Regions from separate parts of the Clostridioides sp. LIBA-6622 genome, predicted to be linked through region 2. Evidence: riboswitches for the same ligand, from Rfam matches in the RefSeq annotation. Region 2 holds a riboswitch; the other holds the start of a gene.
The links. A riboswitch is a leader RNA that binds a small molecule or an ion and turns the genes downstream of it on or off. The one in region 2 is predicted to bind cyclic di-GMP.
Positions count from the first base shown of each region.

Region 1: it holds a riboswitch for cyclic di-GMP, as region 2 does, so the genes downstream of both, ACTG47_RS10365 (SH3 domain-containing protein) here and flgB (flagellar basal body rod protein FlgB) in region 2, are expected to answer to the same signal.

Region 1 is NZ_CP196998.1:2,142,867-2,150,909, forward strand. Features, by position in the region: gene ACTG47_RS10355 (TetR/AcrR family transcriptional regulator) at 1-514, opposite strand, end outside; gene ACTG47_RS10360 (hypothetical protein) at 606-1,004, opposite strand; gene ACTG47_RS10365 (SH3 domain-containing protein) at 1,356-1,847, opposite strand; cyclic di-GMP riboswitch class I at 1,932-2,025, opposite strand; gene ACTG47_RS10370 (ABC transporter permease) at 2,540-4,870, shown strand; gene ACTG47_RS10375 (ABC transporter ATP-binding protein) at 4,881-5,642, shown strand; gene ACTG47_RS10380 (hypothetical protein) at 5,744-6,589, shown strand; gene ACTG47_RS10385 (hypothetical protein) at 6,987-7,151, opposite strand; gene ACTG47_RS10390 (carboxymuconolactone decarboxylase family protein) at 7,681-8,013, opposite strand.
Region 2 is NZ_CP196998.1:320,999-329,041, forward strand. Features, by position in the region: gene ACTG47_RS01825 (NAD-dependent 4,6-dehydratase LegB) at 1-667, shown strand, start outside; cyclic di-GMP riboswitch class I at 989-1,079, shown strand; gene flgB (flagellar basal body rod protein FlgB) at 1,487-1,804, shown strand; gene flgC (flagellar basal body rod protein FlgC) at 1,812-2,216, shown strand; gene fliE (flagellar hook-basal body complex protein FliE) at 2,226-2,543, shown strand; gene fliF (flagellar basal-body MS-ring/collar protein FliF) at 2,568-4,118, shown strand; gene fliG (flagellar motor switch protein FliG) at 4,131-5,207, shown strand; gene ACTG47_RS01855 (FliH/SctL family protein) at 5,191-5,931, shown strand; gene fliI (flagellar protein export ATPase FliI) at 5,935-7,254, shown strand; gene fliJ (flagellar export protein FliJ) at 7,286-7,732, shown strand; gene ACTG47_RS01870 (flagellar hook-length control protein FliK) at 7,761-8,043, shown strand, end outside.

The sequences.
Region 1 (8,043 bases), 1.8 Mb from region 2:
TTAGTGAGTCTTGATGTAATATTGCAAATGATGAATAAAGAACAGCATTTGCAAGCTCTAAATCTGTTTCAATTGCACAACTTCCAATCACACCTTTATCACGCATATAGTTTATATATTTTGCTATATGAGGAACTAAACTCTTTAAAGTTAATTGATTTAGTGCAATTTGCATACTCCAATGAAATTTACCTGATTTGAATGTTTTATACTTTAAAAGAGTTTTTTGTAATAACTCAAATACAACATCAATCTTCAGATTATTTGGTATACAATCATCATATAAAACATCAGAAAAACTTTTTTCATACTGAACTAGAAACAATTTTATCACTTCATTAAATATTTCATCTTTTGATTTAAAATAGTGATAAAACATACCAACTTCACCACCTACACTATCTAAAATCATTCTTATAGAAGTATTTTCATACCCATGTTCTAAAAATAAATTAAGTGCATTATCAATAAGTTCATCTCGTTTACCACCATTTAATATTCGTTTTCGTGCCATTTTTATATCTCCTTTTAAACAGAACATTATTCCGATTAAATTATATCATGCTATAAAATAAACATCAACAGTTGGCAAAGTGATATTCTTTTTAATAAAATTTCTTCTTTTTCCTTTTAATAAATATTAGTACAATTAAAACTATAACAATAAATATAACCATTATTGAAAATATCAATCTTGATAGAATATTATGTCTTCTTATGCCTTGATTTTTATGTTTATTTAAAGTTCCATGTCCATAATTTTTAGTTCTTATCATTCTTTTTTTCAATTTTACTCTGCTTTTACTAGACCTACTACGTTTATGTTTACTTTTAGATTTAATAGTTTTAAATCTAGTATAATTAGATTTATAATTCTCTTGTGTTGAAGAAATGTATACACCAGAATCAATAATAGCTTCTGCATTAACTTGTAATGGATTTATAATACTAATTATAAGTAAAAAAGATATGGCTAACCCAATCAATGTTTTCTTTTTTTTCATATTTTCCCCCTCATAAAAATCTTATATCTAATTTATTATAATATATATGAAACTAAAAATTACAATTTTTTTCAAATTTATTATATATTCTCTTATCTTTAACATAATTTTTATTCCATCAATTCTTTCTTTTATTAAACTTTTTTAAATCAATATTAATTTATGATACTTAACATACAAAATACACGCTAAGCTTATTTTTACTTAAATCTTCCATTTAAAATTAAAATTACTTAATTAATTTATTCTATTTAATATTATAATAATGTTTTTTACAAAAGAAAAAGAATCCCATGAATAGGATTCTTTTTCTGAAATTTCTTAGTATATTTAAAGCTTACTAGTATCCAATTATGATAAACTTAAACATTCTTCTATGTATTGATTATATACATATCCAGAATATCTGTTTCCATTTTTATCAATATTAACTCTTGCCCATTTGCCCACACTATAACATACTTCAACCTTAAAACCATCAGGAATTGTAGTTATAATTCTAGAGTCTAATGTTCTATCATTTCTAAGTTCTAAACTTAAACCATTAGTTCTTATATTTCCTACATAATTCTTTTTTCTGTTTTTTATCATGTCATTATTATTATTTTTTTTAGCATTGCTAAATTTTTCTAGATATTTATAAAGTAACCAACCTTTGTCATAATTACTTTCAACTTCTGCCCATATTCCATCAACACATTTTAATTTAACAATTTTACCTTCTGGTATACTTTTCAACTTCATACTATTTATGTCTGGTCTTTCCCTTAAATTTAATTTAATCTTAGTCTTAAAATTGATGCTTGATTCGCCAAATTTTTTTAACATTAACTCAGATATCATCTTAAGCCCTCCTCTTGCCAAATATTAAGTTATTAAAAATATATAACTTTAAAAAATACTTTTAACAAAAAGAATTATTATCTTTTTGGCAACTGGCTGACATGACCTTTATTATATAAAGATTTTAGTCCCTATAGCTTTGCGTCATTAGATTTATCTAATATTGCCTATATCTGAATAATAACATAATTTAAACAATTTAAAAATGATATTCTCTCAAATTTTATATTAATTAAATATAAATTAAATTTTTAATTAATAATAACCAAAAAATATCTTTATATTTATTAATTTAATTATTGTTCTTCATAATTCATCCAAAAAATAGTAATTTATATATGATACCTCTACTTTTAACAAATCTTTTTCAATAAATATCAATATATCAAAATAATCAATAACTTTTTACATATTCAATTAATCTAAAAAATTATTAATTAATAGAGCCTAAAAATAATTTATATTAATTATTCCCTTTTTAAAATTTTTACTAATCTCTTTTATAGTACCTTCTCTTTAAAGGCTTTATCATAAGACATGTATATTTTATTTTTTAAATGACTTGACAAAATAAATATATTATAATATTATCATTATAGACTGACGGTCAGTTTATATCTTATATATCTATAACTGCTATGAACTAAATCTAAAATATTCAATATAAAATTTTTAAGAAATGAGGATTATTTATGCTAAAAAGAATATTATTAAAAGATTTAACACGAAATAAAGTAATAACAATTACTCTATTTATTTTTATTTTACTTGCATCAATGTTAGCATCTAGTGCAACAAATATCGCTATAAAACTCACTGATTCAGTGACTGCCTTGTTTCAAAAATCTCAGACACCACATTATGTCCAAATGTATTCTGGTAAATTAGACCAAGAAAAAATTGATAAATTTTCAACTAAAACTCCATATGTAAAAAAACAGCAAACTACTGAACTTTTAAATATAAATGGAGCTAATATCTTTCTAGGAGGTAAAGGAGAAAGTCAAGCTAATAGTGTACTAGAAAATAGTTTTACGAAGCAAAACAATAAATTTGATTTTTTATTAGATATGAACAATCAAATAATGCAAATAAAAGATGGAGAAATAGGAGTTCCTGTATATTACATGAAGCAATGCAATTTGAAAAAAGGAGACACAATAAAAATTATTAATGGTAATTTCTTTATAGAATTTACAATAAAAGACTTTATACGTGACTCACAAATGAACCCTTCTCTTGTTACTTCAAAGCGTTTTTTAATCAGTGATAATGATTGGAACATGTTAAAGTCTAATCTAGGAGAAAGTGAATATTTAATCGAATTTCTATTAAATGATATAAATAAAATTAGTGAGTTTGAGGCACTATATCAATCAACTGAGCTCCCTCAAACAGGTACATCAATAACTTATTCTATTTACCAACTACTAAATTCTGTGTCTGATGGAATTGTAATTGCTATTGTTATCTTAATTAGTATTCTTCTTATTATAATTTCTATTTTATGTTTACGATTTACTTTAATTACAACAATTGAAGAAGATTATCGAGAAATTGGTGTTATGAAGGCTATTGGTATTCAAAATAATAACATCCAAAAACTATATTTGATAAAATACCTTTTAATTGCATCTTTTGCAAGTTTTCTTGGTTACATACTCTCATTACTTATAGAACCTTTTTTTACAAAAAATATTTATATTTATATGGGAACAGTAGATAAAACCATTTTTAGCATTCTTATTCCATTTATAGGTTCAGTTCTTGTATTTTTAAGTGTTATATTCTTTTGTAAAATTATTCTTAAAAGATTCAAAAAAATATCTGTAGTTGATGCATTAAGAGGTAGCCATTCTACTAACTTGGTAAAATATGGTTATATCTTTCAACTACACAAAAATAAAATAACAGATACTAACATATTTTTGGGATTAAATGAAGTGGTAAAAAAATTTACTGTCTATGGGTTGCTTTGTTTTGTATACATGATTTGTATTTTCCTTATGATTGTACCAATTAATTTTTTAAATACTATTCAATCACCTGAATTTATCACTTATATGGGCGCTGGCAAGAGCGATATTCGCATTGACTTACCTCAAACAAAACAAACTCAGCATCTTTTTAATTCCATATTACAAAAAATCAGCGATGACAATGATATAAAAAAATATGAATCCTTTACAACAAGTTCATATAAAATAAAAAATAAAGATGGTAAAGTAGAAAATATTAAAATAGAAAATGGAAACTTTGAAACTTTCCCACTGACATATGTAAAAGGTTCTGCTCCAATTAAAGAAAATGAAATTGCATTATCCGTTATAAATGCAAATGAACTAAAAAAAAGCATTGGAGATACATTATCAATTTTCTCAAAAGATAAAAAGGTAATTCTAACTGTTAGTGGTATATATCAAGACATTACACATGGTGGTAAGACTGCAAAAGCTATGCTACCATCTAGTGAAGATAATGTTCTATGGCATATTATAAATTTAAATCTAAAATCTGGAGTCAATGTAGCCGATAAATTAGAGCAATATAGCATAAGTTATTACCCTGCTAAAATTACTGATATGAATAATTATATAAATCAGACATTGGGCTCTGTTATCAACCAGTTAAGACTTGTTATAAAATTAGCTATTGTTATATCTATTGTAATTTCTTCACTAATTACATCAATGTTTTTTAAAATGCTCATAGCTAAAGATACACCACAAACAGCAATTATGCTTAGCTTAGGATTTTCTACTAAAGATATACGCATTCAATATATTACTAGAGCTTTACTAGTACTTATAATTGGAACTATTTTAGGTGTTGTTATGGCAAATACACTTGGACAAAAAATATCAGGATTACTACTTTCTGGTATCTCCAATCTCCAATTTGTAGTAAATCCATTAATTGTATATGTACTTTGTCCATCAGTTTTAACTCTCACAGTATTTACTACAATTATATTAATTAGTAGAGAAATTAATAAAATAAAAATTATGTCTATTATAGAATAAGGAGTATGTTATGAATAATATTATAGAAACTAAAAAAATTATTAAAGAGTATACTATTGGTAAAGGAAATGTACAACAAGTTTTGAAAGGAATAGATTTGTCAATTAAACATGGTGAATTTATATCTGTTATGGGTGCTTCTGGCTCTGGTAAATCAACACTACTACATAACATAAGCGGAATGGATAGATTAACTTCTGGTACAGTCAGATTTTCAGGTGAAATGATTTCTAATATGTCAGAAGAAGTATTATCAAAATTTCGGTTAAAAAATATGGGTTTTATCTTTCAGCAAAGTAATTTACTTAAAAATTTAAATATATTTGATAACATAATTATTTCTGCTTACTTAAATAAAGAAAAAAGTCGTCAAATAATCAACGAACAAGCAACAAGACTTATGGAAAAAATGAATATTCTAGAAATAAAAGATAAAGATATTACTCAGGTCTCTGGAGGTCAACTTCAAAGAGCTTCTATATGCCGTGCTTTAATTAATAACCCAAAAATTTTATTTGGAGATGAACCCACAGGTGCACTTAACTCCAAGTTAACAAATGAAATAATTGATATTCTTACAGATATTAATCAATTAGGTACAACTATTATGATTGTAACTCATGATGCTAAAGTAGCAATAAAGACAGAACGAGTACTATTTATGTCTGATGGTATGATTGTTGGAGAAATTAAATTAGGCAAGTTTAATAATAATAATTTAAAAGAACGAGAAAATAAACTAATAAGTTGGTTATCAGAGTTAGATTTTTAAGTTTATTAAACTGTTCACTTTATGTACTTTAAAGCTAATGACTTATTCAATATTTGATGCTAAAATATAATTAATAAAATTTAATTATAGGTGATTGCATTATGAATATTACTAAAGGCATAACTTTACTCTTAACATTATCAATTGTAATATCATTAGCAGGATGTTCCCCAAAAAAAAGTGCTAGTGAAGTAGCAAAACAATATATTGATAGAATGAACTCTGGCGACTATGAAACAGCATATAGTTTATTAAGTAAAGACAGCAAGAAAAAAATTATTTTAGAGAATCTTGAAGAATTTCAAAATATTTTAGTTGAAACAAAAAGAATAATTAACTATAAAATAGGTAAAGAGAAAACTATAGAAACGTACAACTATGATGGTAAAGAGTATAAAAATGTGGTTAAATTAGAAGAAACTTTTGAGATAAAAAATCTTCTTTATAAAAAAGATGAATCTTTAAAGGTAAATAGATACTTTATAGTAGAAAATAATAAATACAAGCTCTTGTTATACGAAGATTTTAAAAAAGAATTTGGCATTAATAGTATGGATTTTGCTCAACTTAAACTTGATGATCATGGACTGGAAATCTTTAAAGAGGTCGACATCATACTAAAAAAAGCTATTACTATTAATCCTACTGATTCAGACCTTTATTATGCACAAGCATGTAATTACATGCGTTTTGATGGGTATCCTGATTATCCAAATGCAATATACAATGCTTTGAATTCAATTAACAAATCTTTAAAATATATAGATAAAAAGGACTCTGACTACAAAAAAAATGCAAGTAATATATATAACTTAAAAGGAGTTATACTTATGTTTCATAGAAGATTTGATGAAGCTCAACAATATTTAAATAAAGCGTTATACTTTAATAAAGATAATGAAGATTCAAAACTTAATCTTAATACATTAAAAAATAATTTAATGTAAGCATTTAATTTTTAGCTATATAAATCATTCTTATATATGGTTAACTGCTAAATCATAATTTATGTGAAACTAATTACAATTTTAAACGATAAAGACTTATTGCTATATAAATATTACTCTATAACAATAAGTTTTTTTATTTAAAAAGAAAACACAATTTTTAAAATTTAGAAAAACTTGATTATGAAAATTCAGATTAAAAATCTTGATGATTTTTCAATTATATTATTAACAGGATATTAACTAATTCGCTCATCTAAAGTTAGATGCTATTTATTAAGAGCCCTATACTATGTATACAAAGACATATACATAATCTAAAACATTAAAATACAATCAAATAATAAAAAAGAAGGTATAAAGAGCTACCCTCAAGCTCAATATACCTTATAAATGTCTAAACTTCATTTTTTACTAATTTTTCTATATCTTTGATAATATGTTCTTTAGATTTTTTTCCAGCTATAGCATCAAAAATTGCAACAGCCTTTTTCTCCCCAAACTTTTCTGCTACATCATTAAAGTCTAGAAATCTAACACTTTCTTTTGGTTTACCAAACATATAACACCTCTCATACACTTTTATATATTTATTATAACTTCTATATATTTATTTTTCACCAATAAACGTTAGACAAATTAGTTCCTTTATTTTTTTAGTCTGATTTTACTTTCAAAATTCTTAACAAAAACAGTTTATTCTACTCTATAAATAAAAATAGACAATTTAATTTGTAGTAAACTTGATAATAAAATACAATAAATAAAACTTTATTTAATCTATTTGCCAAAACTTTTTATTAAAATTTATATGAATTATAAAATATATATTACATGGAAATATAAATATATAAATACAATTATTCCAATATTCAATTTATTTTAAATAATAAAAAATATAACATATTTAATCAACACTATATAATTCTTAATATAGCCTGTAATAAAAATACTCTAAATCTTAAAAGTATTTTCGAATTTTTGGATACAACTAGGAAAATTTAATAAAAATATAAAATCATAAGAATAAAATTTAGTATAATTTTAAATAACTCAATGCTACAAATATAAATAAATTATTGCTATTAAAGTTATATGTCAAACTCTTCTAAAATCTTTACCGCAAATCTTGCATTTGGATATGTAATAGAGCCTCCACCAATTACACCTATTTTTATTGCTTCTATAATTTCATACTTACTTGCCCCAGAATTAACACAACCCTCAATATGGCAACAAATACATTCATCACATCTACTTAAAATAGAAATAGCTAATCCTATTAGTTCTTTATTTTTTTTACTTATAGCTCCTTCTGAATAAGTCTTATCATCAAGGCTTCCAAATACTCTAAAAAATTCATCTGTGTCACTTAATTTTTTATTGTAAAATTCTCTATATTCCTTCATTTCTTTAGTATTCATGTTATACCTCCTATATTTATAAATAATTTC
Region 2 (8,043 bases):
AAATGTTTTGCAAGCAGCAAGAAGACTGGAAACTGAACGTATATTTATTACGTCAACATCTGAGGTATATGGGACAGCTAAATATGTTCCAATCGACGAAAATCATCCACTTCAAGGTCAGTCACCATATTCAGCTACTAAAATAGGAGCAGATAGAATGTCTGAAAGTTTTTATAAAAGTTTTGGTATGCCTATTACTATTGTACGACCATTTAATACATATGGGCCAAGGCAATCAGCAAGAGCTATTATTCCAACTATAATTTCTCAATTACTATCTGGTAGAGAAATAATTAATCTTGGTTCACTAACACCAACAAGAGATTTCAATTATGTAAAAGATACTGTAGAAGGATTTATGCGTATATCAAAATCAAATCAAACTATAGGTGAAGAGATAAATATATCAACTGGATGTGAAATTTCAATTGGAGACTTAGCATCAAAAATAATTTCAATTATTAATCCAAATGCGAAGATATTATGTGATGAAAATCGTCTTAGACCAGAAACTAGCGAAGTAAATCGTCTTTTGGGAGATAACAAAAAAATGAAACGTATGACAGATTGGGAGCCTTACTATACTATTGAAGAAGGTCTTATTGAAACTATTAATTGGATGAAAGAAAATTTGAATTATTACAAAAATGATATATATAATATTTAATTAAAGGATTCTATATGATATCTTAGATGGAATAAAATTTAAAATAATTAGAAACTTATTAGTAAACTATCTAGTATTTTTATTTGTAACTTATTTTAGTTGTTTAGAACACTATAATATAAATATGTTTAAAAAATTTCTTTGCAATCAAGTTTTATATTTAAATAATTCTTATTGTATGGAAGTTTTTTTATTTGTAACTAAAAGTATTAATATTTTATATTTAAATTAGCATGAAGTTAATATTCTGTGTTTAAATTTAAATAATAAAATATGATAAAAATGTTTAAAAGTTTTATCATTTATTGTATACTTAAAGTAAAACTAAATAGGCAAAACTAGAGAAATCTAGTGACGCAAAGCTATAGGGACTAAAGTTTGTATATACGAACTATGTCAGCCAGTTGCCAAAAAGAGTTCTAAGTATAATTGTATACGTAGGATTAGTCGAAGTGACTGCTTTTTTGGCGGTCATTTTATTGTGGAAAAATTACTTTATTACAGTAGAAAATACACATAATAACATATTCTACCAACTATAATATAAAATAAAGGAAATTTATCTAAAAAAGTTGCTATTTTACAAAAAAAGGCAACTTTGTGAAGGGAAAATTAAATACATATTAAAATTTTTTTTAATTTTTATTGGAGTTAATTAGATTTAAATTAGATTTCTTACGAAAATGATTCATTATTATATTAATGTAATAGAATTGTAATAGATTTAAATGAACAAAGAAGTCATTTTTTGTAATATAGTAACTTCATTTTTTTAATCATTAAATATAGCAAATAAATATATTTTGAGGAGGGGTGAGTATGAATACATATGACATTATAAAAATGGGACTAGATGCAACTAATCTAAGAAGTCAAACAATAGCAAATAATATAGCAAATATAAATACTGAAGGTTACAAAAAACATTATGTAACTTTTGAAGAAACATTAAATGATGCTATGCCAAAAATAGAAGAAAAAACAGACAATTCAAAAGGCTTAAGAGTAGATGGAAACAATGTAGATATAGAAGAAGAAAAAGTAAAGCAAGCAATGACAACATTGCAATATAATGCTTTAATAGGTTTTGCAAATGGCAAAATCGCAATGACCAAATCAATAATAACTGGGAGGTAACTAGAAGATGAGTGTGTTCAGTGGAATGGAAATCTCTGCTAGTGGATTAACAGCAGAAAGTTTGAAAATGGATATCATATCATCAAATGTAGCTAATATAAATGCTACAAGAGGTCCAAATGGAGAAGCATATAGGAGAAAAATTGTTTCCTTTGAAGAAAACTATGATAATAAATTAGGTATGTTAGGAGTAAAAGTTACATCTGTTGAAGATGACAAATCACCTCTTAAAGAAGTATATGACCCATCTCATCCAGATGCGAAACCAAATGGATATGTAGAATATCCAAATGTAAATATATTGGTTGAAATGACGGATTTAATAACAGCTTCACGAGCATATGATTCTAACATAGACACACTGAATGCTCAGAAATCTATGATATCGAAAGCTTTGGAAATAGGAAAGTAGGGATAAATTATGCCAATTACACAAATTAACAATTTAATGCAAGGTGCAAAGTTAGATAATTTGATTGGAGAAACAAAACCATTAAACCTTAATAATAAAGAAGAAAAAAAGAATTTCGAAGATGTAATAATAGATACTATAGACAAAGTTAATTTTCAACAAGTGACAGCGGATAATATGAAAGAAAAATTTATAAAAGGCGAAGATGTTTCTATGCATGAAGTTATGTTAAAAGGTCAAGAAGCACAACTATCTATGCAATATCTGATAGAAGTTAGAAACAAGATTCATGATGCATATCAAGAAATGAATAAAGTACAAATTTAGCCTTTTGAACAGGAGTAATAATCAATGATAGCCAGTTTTAAAAATAAGATTAAGGAGCAAGTTGCTAAATCTAGGACAAAAATAGGTTCTTTAAAAAAAGGAACTAAGATAGCATTAGGTATAGGGATTGTTGCTATATGTTTAGCGCTAGTATTTACAGCAATATCTGCAAGTAAAAATAAGTATGCAGTCTTATTTTCAGAACTAGATGTTCAAGATGCTGCAGATATATCAGCAGAATTAGAGTCTAGAAAGATAGATACTAAGGTAAAGGGAAGTACAATTTATGTTCCTAGAACAGAAGTCGATAAGTTGAGGCTGGAGCTAGCTCCAAGTCTTACAGGTGGTTCTAAAGGATTTGCACTAATGGATGATAGCTCCTCTATAGGTCTTACTGATGAAGAATTTCAAATTAAGAAGCAACGAATCATACAAGGTGAAATAGAAAAAACAATCAAGAGTTTTCCACAAGTGGAAGATACTAGAGTACATATAACATTTGGAGAGTCATCCGTGTTTGAAAAAGAAGCAGTTCCAGGAAGCGCAGCAGTTTACTTAATGTTAAAGCCAGGAACGACTTTAGAAAAAAATCAAATAAAATCTGTTATGGCACTTGTATCAGGAAGTGTTACAAATATACCAGAGAAAAATGTTCAAGTTATTGATAATAAGATGAATTTATTATCTGAAGGTATCTTAGATGATGAAGAAGTTGATGAAAATAATCAACCAATAAATGGTGGTATTAGTGTTGATAAAAATAAAGCATCTGAACAAGCATTGAATAAACAATTAGAAAAGTCTATTTTAGACATGTTAGAGCCAATATTTGGGACAGGAAAAGTAAAAGCTACAGTAAATGCTGATTTAAGTTTTGATACAGCTGAAAAAACTGAAATAAAAATTGACCCTGATAAAGTTGCAATAAAGGAAACAAGGTCAAAAAATTCATCTAAATCTGCAACAAATAATGTCCAAGGTGTAGATGCTAATATGAATAATCAAGGAAATAAAAATGGTACTAACACCGAAGATAGTTTGGATGAGAGTTTTGAATATGATACAGGGAAGATTGAAACTCATACTATAGTTGCACCAGGGGAGCTAAAAAGATTAACAGCTTCTGTTGCTATAGATGGGAAGATAGCTAAAGGTGTTCAAGCTGATGTGGAAGATATAGTTAATAATGCTATAGGTATGGATGGAGCGAGAGGAGATACTCTTAGTGTTGTTTCAATGGTATTTGATCCTAAAGGGAAAGCTGAAGCGAAACAAGAAATGGAAGATATTAAAAAAGAAGGATTCAAAACCAATATAATAAAGGCTGTTATTGGAGTGGTAGCAGTTGTTGCAGTAGGAATTATTGGATATCTAATATATAAAAAGAGAAGTGAACAAGAAGATATGGATTATGAGGATGAAGTTTATAGTACTAATTCTGGTACTGTTGATAAGAAAGACAATCCTCTATTGGGGGATGACCCAGAATTGACATTAGAGGAAGCTGTTAAAATGTATGCAGAAGAAAAACCAGACCAAGTAACAGAAATAATAAAGACTTGGTTAAATGAGTAAGGGGGATAGAATGTGTCCACAGAAATTACAAATGTTAGTGCATTTGATTTAAGTGATATAAGTGAAAGTGAAAAAGAGCAAAATGAAAAAATAGAAGGCGAAGGTTTAAAAAAAGCTGCTGTACTTTTGATGACATTAGGACCAACTGTGTCTAGTGATATAATAAAAAGCCTTCCAGATAAACAAGTTCAAAAAATAGGTTTGGAAATTGCAAATATTTCTTCAATAGCTTCAAAAGAAAGAAGAGAAATATTAAAAGAGTTTGTAGAAATAAATAAAGCTAAAGATTATGTTATAGAAGGTGGGCTGGAATATGCAAGAGAATTGCTGAGTAATGCATTGGGAAATTCTAAAGCAAATAAATTACTTGAAGGTATATCAATAGATACAAGTACAAAGCCTTTTAAACATATTATAAAGTTAGATACAAAGAAGATATTAGAAATACTTAGAAATGAAAGTGCACAGACCATAGCTATTTTACTTGCACATATGGAACCACAAGATGGTGCAGAAGTTTTAGCTCATTTAGATTTAAATTTACAGAATGAGGTAGCTATGAGAATAAGTTCAATGGGGGCAATATCTCCAGAAGTTATAAAAGTAATTGAAAATTCATTAGAAAATAAATTACATTCAATAAGTGGTGAAGATTTTAAAGATTATGGTGGAATAGCTGCTCTAGTTCAAATATTACTTAATTCTGATAGAAAAACAGAAAAGAATATTTTGAATACTGTTGAAGAAAAAGACCCAGCTTTAGCAGCCCAAATTAAATCTCATATATTTGTATTTGAAGATATTGTCAAACTAGATGATATGAGCATACAAAAAGTATTAAAAGAAGTAACTATGAAGGATTTAGTCTATGCTTTAAAAGGTGTGGATGACGAAATTTCAGATGCTGTATATAGAAATCAATCTTCTAGAGCAGCAGAAGCACTTAAAGAAGAAATGGAAATGGTTGGTGTCATAAAAGTTGCACAAGTTGAAGGTGCTCAACAAAAAATAGTAAATAGTGTAAGAAAACTTGAAAGAGAAGGTGCCATAACTATTGTAAGGAATTTTGGTGATGACTTTGTTGAATAATAAAATTATTAAAAGTGAAAAAGCATCATATAAAGGAGTTTTAGATTTATCTATAATAGATAAAGCTAGACTGGGAGAAACAAATATAAATGAAGAAAATGATTGTAGATTTAGAGATGAAGTAATAAAAGAAGCTATAGAATCTGCTGAGATAAAAAAGAATGAAATATTAGAAGAAGCAAAAACAAATGCACAAAATATAGAAAAACAAGCTTATGAAAAAGGATATAGCCAAGGTCAAAAAAATGGATATGAAGATGGATATAAAGAATCCTATGATGAATATACCCAAAAAGCTAAAGATGAAGCAGATTTTATAAGAAATCAAGCAAATTTAATTTTATTACAGGCTAATGAGAAAATGACTGAGTACATAAAGGAAAAAAACAAAGAAATTATAAGGCTTGCTATCAATATGGCTAGCTCTGTTCTAAAAAAGCATTTTGAAGATGAAGAATCTATGAGTGACTTGTTAAAGCAAATTATTCAAGATTATGAAGGAAGTAGTTCATTCATAGTAAAATGCAATTCTTTCTATAAAGATAATATAGAGAAAGAGTTTGAGCTATTCAAAGAAGAGACATCATTGAAGTCAAGTGTATTTGTTATTGCAGATGATAGTATAGATAAAGGAAATGCTATTATACAAAAGGAAAATGGAAGAATAATAGTTGGTGTTGATTGTGCTATGGAAAAACTAAAAGAAGAATTGCTTGGTGAATAAAGTATGTATAAAACTGATATATCTATAGATTTTGACAAAATAAATAAGAAAATAGAAAATTTAGAACTTACTATATCAGAAGGTAGAGTTAAGAAGATAATAGGGCTTACTGTAGAAGTTGAAGGGATAAAAGCTTTTGTTGGAGAGTTATGTGTTATATACAATCAAGTCAATAAGACAGTAAACTGTGAAGTAGTAGGTTTTAAAGACAAAGAAGTAATTTTAATGGCATTAGGAGAGTTAACATTAATAGCACCTGGTTGTAAAGTTATTTCCAAGGGGATACCTCTAAGTGTTATGTGTAGTGATAATTTATTAGGAAAAGTACTTGATGGTCTTGGAAATCCTATAGACAACTCAGAAGTTGTTTTAGGAGATAGATACAACTTGAATAATGAACCTCCTGATCCAATGAAGAGAAAAAAAATACGAAATATAATGGAAACAGGCGTAAGAGCAATAGATGCATTTACTACTTGTGGTGAAGGACAAAGAATAGGAATATTTGCAGGGAGTGGAGTAGGTAAGAGTACAACTCTAGGTATGATTGCTAGAAATGCAAAAGCAGATGTGAATGTAATTGCTCTTGTTGGAGAAAGAGGAAGAGAAGTATTAGATTTTATAGATAAAGATTTAGGTGAAGAAGGAATGAAAAAATCTGTTGTTGTATGTGCGACATCAGATAAAGCTCCTTTGGTTAGACTTAAAGGTGCTCTTACTGCTACTGCAATAGCTGAGTATTTTAGAGACCAGGGCAAAAAAGTAATACTTATGATGGATTCAGTAACTAGATTTGCTATGGCACAAAGGGAAGTAGGAATAGCAATAGGAGAGCCACCAGCACAAAAAGGATATACACCCTCTGTATTTGCAATTTTACCAAAACTTATGGAGAGAACAGGCACATCAGATAAAGGCTCTATTACTGCATTTTATACAGTATTAGTTGATGGAGATGACTTTAATGAGCCAATAGCAGATACGACAAGAGGAATACTTGATGGTCATATAGTTTTATCTAGAGATTTGGCAAACAAGAACCATTATCCTTCTATAGATGTCTTGAATAGTTTGAGTAGACTTATGAATGAGATTGCTTCAAAAGAAGATATACAAGTAGCTTCATTTGCAAGAGATATGCTTTCTGAGTATAGAGAGGCGGAAGATTTGATAAATATAGGCGCATATGCTTCTGGTACCAATAAAAAAATAGATGAAGCAATCTACTATCATGAGCATATTATTAATTTTTTAAAACAAGGGATAAATGAAAAGAGTTCTTTTGATGAAACTGAAAGTAGTTTGAAAAGAATATTTGAATAAACAATTTAAAAAAATATCTGAATAGGTTGTGATGAAATTGGATAAGAACTTTAAGTTTAGATTACAGAAAGTTTTAGACTTAAAAATGAAAGACGAAGAAAAGATAAAAATGGAATTTGCTAAAATTCAACAAAAAAAAATAAATATAGAGAATAACTTGGAAAACTTAGAAAGTAATTATAGTAAATATTCTATAAGTAAAGACAACGATAGTATTCAAAATCAAAAGATAACTATTAATTATTTGTTAGCTCTAAATAACTCTATAATGGATTTATCAGAGGAACTAGATAAATCAACAAATGAACTTGAAAAAGCTAGAAAACAGCTTATAGACAAACAAATAGAAAGAAAATCATTAGAGAAACTAAAGGAAAAAAAGTATGGTCAGTATTATAGAGAAGAAAATTTAAAAGAACAAAAAACTAATGATGAGTTTGCAAGTATGAGTTATTTGAGAAATAGACAAGTTTTATAAGAATAGTAGGAAGTGAGGATATTATTGTATGAAGATACAAGCAGATTCTTATAATATTATTAAAGATATTGGGAATAAAAAAAGTTCATCTAAGGATAAAGATATAAAAAAGAATAAATTTGAAGACAATTTATATAAGGCAACAGACAATAAAACAGTTAAAGATAGAAAAGAAACAAGTAATCAAAATGTTAACTCAAATAAATCGGAAGATAGTGATAATGAGTGTCATTTTGAAGATAAAGGTAGCCAGCTAGAAGAAGAAAATACATATGAAAAAGATTACAGTAAGATTAATGATATATTACAAC